DNA from 2 places in the Labrys sp. Lb11 genome. Region 2 is predicted to be linked to the other one. Evidence: riboswitches for the same ligand, from Rfam matches in the RefSeq annotation. Region 2 holds a riboswitch; the other holds the start of a gene.

Region 1 (4,208 bases), on a different contig from region 2:
GACATCGTCACCATGGGCAAGCCGATGGGCAACGGCTTCCCCATGGCCGGCATGGCGCTGCGGCCGGACCTGCTCGCCGCCTTCAACGCCCGGGACAAATATTTCAACACGTTCGGCGGCAATCCCGTCGCGGCGGCCGCCGGCCTCGCCGTGCTCGACGTGATCGCGGATGAGGGGCTGATGGAGAATGCCCGCATCGTCGGCGACCACCTGCGCCGCGGTCTCCGCGAGATCGCCAACGCCCACGCCGCCATCGGCGACGTGCGCGGCGCCGGCCTGTTCATCGGCCTCGAATTCGTCACCGACCGTGAAGCGCGGACCCCGGCACCGGAGACGGCCGCCGCTGTGATCAACGGCCTGCGCGACCGCGGCATCCTGATCGGCGCAGCCGGCCCCTACGGCAACACCCTGAAGATCCGCCCGCCGCTCTGCTTCAGCAAGGCCAATGCCGACATGGTGGTGGAAGCCTGCGACGCCGTGCTGCGCGGGTTGCCGGAGAGGTGAAGGAAGCCGGCTAACTTAAAGAAGCAGGCATGGATGACCGCCCGCCTCGGCCTGCCGCGACCGGGCCCCGGCGCCCGTCGGTCCCGCCCGGCGCCGCAATCGAAGGGGCGGACTCGCGGCCTGATCGGCGGCATCCGCCAGGCTGTGCGCGGCGTCAAGCCGGACCTGCCCGTCGCCATCAACACCCTGCCCTTCCATCCCGGCGGGTTCGACAATGCCGTCGAGGAGATCGGCGCCGCCGAGTTCGTCGCCATGGTCGACGCCGTCGAGCGCAGCCCCGTCGACGGCCTCTGCCTGTTCACTCTCACCAACGTCCTGGAGCGCCGGGACAGCGCCGCCGGCCGCGCCAAGGCCGACCGCATCCGCCGCTTCCGCGCGTAACGGCGCCCGGAATTCGAGGAGGACACCGGCGCATGACCCGCATCTCCGCCCCGGCATCGGGGCGGAGATGCTGCCGTTGAGCAGATCGTCGGCCCGGCGCCTCCCGGCGGCGGGAGCCCGGATCCGCCGGAGGCTGCCGGTTGCGACTACACGACGAGGAAGTCGAGATGGGTCAGGACCGGCACGTCGCCGGAGAAATTGTCGGCGATCGCGAACTTGACGGCCGCGCCGGCCCCCGACCCGTCCGCGTCGTAATAGATCGCTCCGGTCTTCTGGTTGTAGATGATGCGGTCGTTCGCATCGACCGTCTGCCCGTTCCCGATGACCTTGAAGGCGCTGGCGGTGAGGCTCCCGCTCGTCTGTCCGAGAGCGGCGAAAACCGAATGATCCAGCAGGATCACGTCGTCCACCGGCCGGAAATCGCCGAGATGGTCGATGTTGCTCGGGCCCAGCGCGCTGTTGAACAGGAACCGGTCCTTCCCGTCGTCGCCGTAGAGCGTGTCGAATCCGAGGCCGCCATTGATGGTGTCGTTGCCAGCACCGCCACGCAGCGTGTCATTGCCCTTGCCGCCGGAGAGCTGGTCGCTGAAGTCGGACCCGGAGATGTCGTCGCTCTTGACGCTGCCGATGATCTGGACGGCGGACGTCGCCTGCTCGGCTTCGACGACCAGCTTCTGCGGTTCGGTGAACGTGTTCGTGAAGTCCAGGGCGCCGCCGGCCCCCCTCAGGAAGAAGTGAAATTGATCCGATGAGTTGTTGATGTCGAATTTCTGGATCCCCTTGAGCTGGGCCACGCTTGCAAACAGGTTCGTGGCGTCGACGACCAGTTCCTCGACACCCGAGATCTTCAGGTTGACGTCGAGCTCGTTGTTGACGCCGGAGCCGGTCAGGAACAGGAAATCATACCCGCTGCCGCCGTTGATCGAGCCGGTCTGCCCGGCCTCGATGAAGAAGAAGTCGGTACCGCCATTGCCGTTGAGGGTGTCGAGGCCCCCGGCCGCTCCCTGGAATATGTCGGTGCCGTTGCCGCCGTTGAGCGTGTCCTGCGCATTGGTGAGCGTGAATGTCGTCATGTCATCTTTCCGTTGCGTTGATCTTTGCCCTGGGTGAAAAATATCATAACTACTGTGAAATTCAAGTTATTATGTAAGTATTTCAAATGTAACAATGAATTTTCGAGAAAAATAACGCTACCACCCTCCAAATACGCATCAACCGACTGAGATATCGACACAATTGACCCACCGAAATCGCGACGGCTACGATCTGCCGTCACAGCATTACAAATGAAATATATCCGACCAATGCCCATGCGGTCGCCTCGCCGGCGCCGTGACCTGCGGGCTCCGCGTGGCCTGCGGGCGCGCTCGCCGTGCGCGGCATTCGGATCGCGAGCCGACCACGGCGGGAAACTCCGCCGTTGACAAGCCCACGGCTGCGGCAGATGCTTGCGGCATTCCGAGGGGTGCCCCGCGAGGGGCTGAGATGGCGCAAGCCGGACCCTTGAACCTGATCCGGGTCATGCCGGCGGAGGGACGGGAATGGGGGCATTCAGCCCTGCGGGTCTGAAGCCCATCCCCAACATCGTCACACCCGGATCTCCTTGGCTGCAGGAGGAGATCCATGAACACGCATATGCGCGCGCCGAAGAAAGAGATCCGCACCGCCCCGGACTCGGTCACCACCGGCCCGGTCGCCGGCTCGCGCAAGATCTACGCGGCGCCGAAGTCGCAACCGGACCTGCGCATCCCGTTCCGCGAGATTGTGCTATCGGACCCGCAGGAGCCGGCCCTCCGGGTCTATGACTCATCCGGCCCCTACACCGACGGGGCCGCCGCCATCGACCTCGGCCGGGGCCTGCCTCCGGTCCGCGAGGCCTGGATCGCCGCCCGCGGCTTTCCGGAGGTGGCGGGGCGCGGCGTGCGCCCGGAGGACAACGGCCATGTCGGCGCCGACCGGCTGGTCGAGCCCTGCCCTGCCCGCCGTACCCTGCGCGCCGGCAGCGCGGGCGCCCTCGTCACCCAGTACGAGTTCGCCCGTGCCGGCATCGTCACCGAGGAAATGGTCTACGTCGCCCATCGCGAGAACCTCGGCCGCGAGGCGGCGCTTGCCGATGCCGGCGCGCGCCTCGGCGACGGCGAAAGCTTCGGCGCCGCCATCCCCGCCTTCGTCACGCCGGAATTCGTGCGCGACGAGGTGGCGCGCGGACGGGCCATCATTCCCGCCAACATCAACCATCCCGAGCTCGAGCCGATGGCGATCGGCCGCAACTTCCTGGTCAAGGTCAACGCCAATATCGGCAATTCCGCCTTGTCCTCGGGCGTGGCCGAGGAGGTGGAGAAGCTGGTCTGGGCCATCCGCTGGGGCGCGGACACGGTGATGGATCTCTCCACCGGCCGCAACATCCACAACATCCGCTCCTGGATCATCCGCAACGCGCCGGTGCCGATCGGCACCGTGCCGATCTACCAGGCGCTGGAGAAGGTCGGCGGCGATCCGGTGAAGCTCGACTGGGAGGTGTTCAAGGACACGCTGGTCGAGCAGGCCGAGCAGGGTGTCGACTATTTCACCATCCATGCCGGCGTGCGCCTCGCCCATGTGCCGCTGACCGCGCGGCGCGTCACCGGCATCGTCTCGCGCGGCGGCTCGATCATGGCGCGCTGGTGCCTGGCGCGTCATCAGGAGAGCTTCCTCTACGAGCGCTTCGACGAGATCTGCGACATCATGCGCCGCTACGACGTCTCGTTCTCGCTCGGGGACGGACTGCGCCCCGGCTCGATCGCCGATGCCAACGACGCCGCCCAGTTCGCCGAGCTGGAGACCCTGGGCGAGCTCACCCGCATCGCCTGGGACAAGGGCTGCCAGGTGATGATCGAAGGCCCCGGGCATGTGCCCATGCACAAGATCAAGGCCAACATGGACAAGCAGCTCGCCGCCTGCGGCGAGGCGCCGTTCTACACCCTCGGTCCGCTGACCACCGACATCGCACCGGGCTACGACCACATCACCTCCGGCATCGGCGCGGCGATGATCGGCTGGTTCGGCACGGCGATGCTCTGCTACGTCACGCCCAAGGAGCATCTCGGCCTGCCCGACCGCGACGACGTCAAGACCGGCGTCATCACCTACAAGATCGCGGCCCATGCCGCCGACCTCGCCAAGGGCCACCCGGCGGCGAAGCTGCGCGACGACGCCCTGTCGCGCGCGCGCTTCGATTTCCGCTGGGAGGACCAGTTCAACCTGTCGCTCGATCCGGACACCGCCCGCGCCTTCCACGACGAGACGCTGCCCAAGGACGTGCACAAGGTGGCGCATTTCTGCTC
Region 2 (4,208 bases):
CGGCGAGGAGCGGCGGCAGGATCAGGGCGAAGGCGGCGGCCAGGATCGCCCCGTCGGCGAGGCGCAGGCCGAGCCCCTCGCGGTCTGGCCGCTCCACCGGCCGGCCGGCGGCGGCGGTCTCGGGCGGGCGGATCAGCAAGGGCGTCGCGGCGAGGACCAGCGCCGTCATCGCGCCGATCTGCAGCACGGAAAGCAGCGCCGCCCGGCCGAAATCGACATCGAAGCGCAGCGCCTCGAAGATCGCCACCTCGAAGGTCGCCGCGCCCGGCCCTCCCCCCAGCGCCAGCGGAATGGCGAAGCTCGTGGCGCAGGCGATGAAGATCAGGAGGCCGAGCGCCGGTGTCTCGCGCCGCAGGATCGGCAGGTCGATCCGGCGGAACACCGCCGCCGCCGGCATGCCGAGCATGGCCGCGAGCCGCCAATGCTCGCCCGGCACCGCCTCGATCGCGGCGAGATAGACCCGCGTGGCGAAGGCCGCGTTGAAGAAGACGTGGGCGAGCAGGATGCCCCCGAGCCCGTAGATGGAGAAGCGCGGCAGTCCGAGCGCCGCCAGGCCGTCATTGACCAGGCCGGCGCGGCCGAAGACGGCGGTGACGGCGAAGACCAGCACGATCGCCGGCAGCGCCGTCGACACGCCGAGCAGGGACAGGAAGACGCCGCGCCCGACAAAACGCCGCCGCGCCAGCGCCAGCGCCAGCAGCGCCCCCGCGGCGAGCGAAAACAGCATAGACAGCCCGGCCTGGAGGACTGTGAACCAGGCGATCGCGGCGAGGTAGCCGAGATTGGCCCGGACGATGCCCGAGCCGGGCGCGACCAGGATCAGCCCGCCGAGCGAAGCGGCGACGAGCACGGCCAGGACGCCGAGGATAGCGAGGCCGGGGCTCACGAGGCGGTCGGCCGATCCAGCAGTACGCATGCAGCGCGCTTCCCCTCTCCCGGACGAGGTAGGGGTGAGGGACCAGCTCGTCGGGGAATAAACGCTCTGGTTGTCGATTTTTCCTGACGGCCCCCGAAGCCTTCGTTCGCCGATAGCGGCTTCCGGCGCAACGCCAGCCGATCCCCTCCCCCTTGCGGGCAGGGGTAAGGGGGTGGAGGGCATCGGCGTAGGATGTGCCCTGTCCTGCACGCCCCCCACCATCTATCCCTCTCCGCAAGGGGGAGAGAAGACGCGGGCATCGCGGTGAGACCGGAACCGTGACATCTTGCCCGGCCGCAAATAAGGGCGACGGGCACGGCGTCCAACCGCTTCACATGTTCGCGGACGAGCCCCTCCCCCCTGCCCGTCTCCCGGACGGGAGAGGAGCTCACGGCGGCATCGGATGATCTCACCACTCCGCCCGCCTCACTTCGCCATCGCCGCCAGCCACTCGTCGATCCAGGCGCGCCGGTCCTCGGCAAGCCTGGCCGGGTCGGAGATCAGCGCCTTGGCGGGGACCGCGATGGTCTTGAAGCTCTCGGGCAGGCCGGCGGCCGGGGTCCTGGCCGGGTACATCCAGTTGGTCTCGGGCAGGAGGGCCTGGGCCTCGTCGGTCAGCAGGAAGGCCAGGAACTTGCGGCCGAGTTCCTGCTGCCTGGAGGAGGCGACGAGGCCGGCGACCTCGAACTGGGTCGCGTGGCCTTCCGGGAACATGGCGGCGCGGTAGTTCAGCTTCTTCTCCGCCCCGATGTGGTAGGCGGGCGAGGTGGAATAGGACAGGACCATGTCGGCCTCGCCTTTCAGGAACAGGCCATAGGCTTCCGACCAGCCCTTGGTGACGGTGACGATGCGCGGCTTCAGCTTCGTCCAGGCCTCGGGAGCCTTGTCGCCGTAGACCTGCCGGATCCAGGTCAGCAGGCCGAGGCCCGGCGTCGAGGTGCGCGGGTCCTCGATCACCAGCGTCGGCCCCTTGGGGTCGTCGATGAGCTGGGTCAGGCTGGCCGGCGGGGTCTTCAGCTTGTCGGAATCGTAGACGAAGGCGAAATAGCCCCAATCGAACGGCACGAAGGTCTTGCTGGTCCAGGGAGCAGGCAAGGAAAGGTTGGCGGTGGCGGAGGCGATGCCGTGCGGCGCGAACAGGCCCGAGGCCTCGGCCTCGCCCATCAGGTTGTCGTCGAGCCCGACGACGACGTCGGCCTTGGTCGAAGCCCCCTCCAGCTTCAGCTTGGCGAACAGCGCGCCGCCATCCTCGGCCGAGGCATAGGCCAGCGTGCAGCCGCAACCGGCCTCGAACGCCTTCTTCAGCGGCTGGCCGGGACCATAGTCGCCGACGAAGCTTTCATAGGTGTAGACGGTGAGGGTCGGCTTGTCCTGGGCTGCGGCGGCGCTGGCCGCCAGGGCGAGGGCGATAGCCGCGACAAGTCTCGTCAGCATGGGCGTGCTCCGTGGCGAGGCGGGGCCATGCCAGCGGATGCACGGGCCGCTGCGGCTGACGAGGCAAGGTCGCGCTGCAAGGCTCATCCCTCCGCCGGTACGACCCGGATCAGGTTCGACGGGTTGGCAAAGGCGCCTCTCAGCCCTGGACGGGCACCCCGTGAGACAAGGCCTTGTTACAACGGCGTGACGCCGTTGGAAAGACTGGAGCTTGGCAAAGCAGTAGCCGCGTGACACAACGGAGCCGTCACCAAAAAGTCATCTCCGGATTTGTTCCGACGGCGGATCGATCGACCTTCGTCATGACCGCGAAACTCATCGCCAAGACCCTTGAGGATCTGGCGTCCTCCGGCCTCGCCGGCCCGGATCTCCTGGCCGAGGCGCTGGCCCGCCATCCCGGCGCCACGCATCGCCAGATCGCCCGCGCAGCCATGGGGGCCATCACCGATCCCTTCCCCGATCCGGCGCTGCCGACCCGCCCGCTCTATGATCTGGCGATCGCCCTGCTGCGCAGCAGCGCGGCCTCCCCGGCCGAGGGCGAGACCAGCGCCGAAGGCGACGCTGCCCCACCCCATCCCGCCGATGCCGGCCCCTCCGAGGAGGCCCAACCCCTGCCCGCCACAGCCGGGACCGAGATCGAGCTGAAGCTGGTCGCGCCCCCCGGGGTCCTCGCCGGGATCGACCGCTCGCCGGCGCTGCAGGCCCTCGCCCGCAATCGCGGCACGGTGCGCCATCTGCGGGCGGTCTACTACGACACGCCGGACTTTTCCTTGCGCGATGCCGGCCTGTCGCTACGCGTTCGCCAGTCCGGCCAGCAGATCGTGCAGACGGTGAAGCAGGCGTCGGAGCGCGGTGGCGCCCAGCTCGGCCGCGGGGAATGGGAAGCCGCGCTGCCCGACGACACGCTCAACCTCGAGCAGATGCGGGCGGTGCTGCCGGCCGAGATCATGGCTCTGCTGACGCGGCGGCCGCTGGCGCCGGTCTTCGCCACCAGGGTCAGCCGGCACCGCCGCCTGCTTGATCTGCCCGGCGGCGTCGTCGAGCTCGCCTTCGACCAGGGGCGGGTTCTGGCGGGCGAGCGGGCCGAGCCGATCGAGGAGATCGAGCTGGAGCTGAAGGCCGGCAATGCGGCCGTGCTCTACGATGTCGCACTGCGTCTGAGCCAGCTCGGCCCGGTTCGGCTGTCGGCGCGCACCAAGGCCGAACGCGGCTACGACCTCGTCGGCGGCCAGCCGCTGACGGCAGCCCGGCCCATCGCCTGCGTCGAAAGCGCCGAGACGGCGACGGACGAGGCCATCGTCGCCATCCTGCGCACGGACCTGCGCAACCTCGTGATCAACCAGGCGGTGGTCGAGGAAGGACGTAACCCGGACGGTGTCCACCAGATGCGGGTGGCGCTGCGGCGCCTGCGTTCGGCCTTGACGCTGCTGCGCTCCCTGGCACCGTCGGCGATGCTGGAGACGCTGCGGGCCGAGGCGAAATGGCTGGCGGACAGCCTGGCGGGCGCACGCAGCTGGGACGTCTTCCTCTCCGAGACGCTGCCGCCGATCGCCGAGCAGTGCCACATTCCCGACGGCTTCGAGGCGCTGCGGCAGCAGGCCGAGGCGCGCCGCGATGCCAGCTATGCCGCGGCACGCGCCGCCATCGCCGATCCGCGAGCCAGCCGATTCGCCATCGCTCTCGGCGCCTGGATCGAGCAGCGCGGCTGGCGGGTCGACGTCCGCAGCGAAGATCTGGCGGTGCTGGCCGCGCCGATGGCGGCCTTCGCCGGCCCGGCCCTGGCGCAGCGGCACCGAAAGGCGCTGCGCCGCGGCCGACGGATCAAGCACATGTCAGCCCCGGCCCGGCACGAGCTGCG

Evidence for each region. A riboswitch is a leader RNA that binds a small molecule or an ion and turns the genes downstream of it on or off. The one in region 2 is predicted to bind thiamine pyrophosphate.
Region 1: linked by a shared signal. The riboswitch ahead of thiC (phosphomethylpyrimidine synthase ThiC) and the one ahead of thiB (thiamine ABC transporter substrate binding subunit) in region 2 are both predicted to bind thiamine pyrophosphate.

Annotation. Positions count from the first base shown of each region.
Region 1 covers NZ_BAAJOT010000002.1:1,004,979-1,009,186, forward strand. The annotation lists gene AC27L4_RS09715 (aspartate aminotransferase family protein) at 1-504, shown strand, start outside; gene AC27L4_RS09720 (hypothetical protein) at 538-885, shown strand; gene AC27L4_RS09725 (calcium-binding protein) at 1,032-1,958, opposite strand; TPP riboswitch at 2,337-2,438, shown strand; gene thiC (phosphomethylpyrimidine synthase ThiC) at 2,509-4,208, shown strand, end outside.
Region 2 covers NZ_BAAJOT010000008.1:14,344-18,551, forward strand. The annotation lists gene AC27L4_RS27105 (ABC transporter permease subunit) at 1-916, opposite strand, end outside; gene thiB (thiamine ABC transporter substrate binding subunit) at 1,343-2,350, opposite strand; TPP riboswitch at 2,420-2,521, opposite strand; gene AC27L4_RS27115 (CYTH and CHAD domain-containing protein) at 2,653-4,208, shown strand, end outside.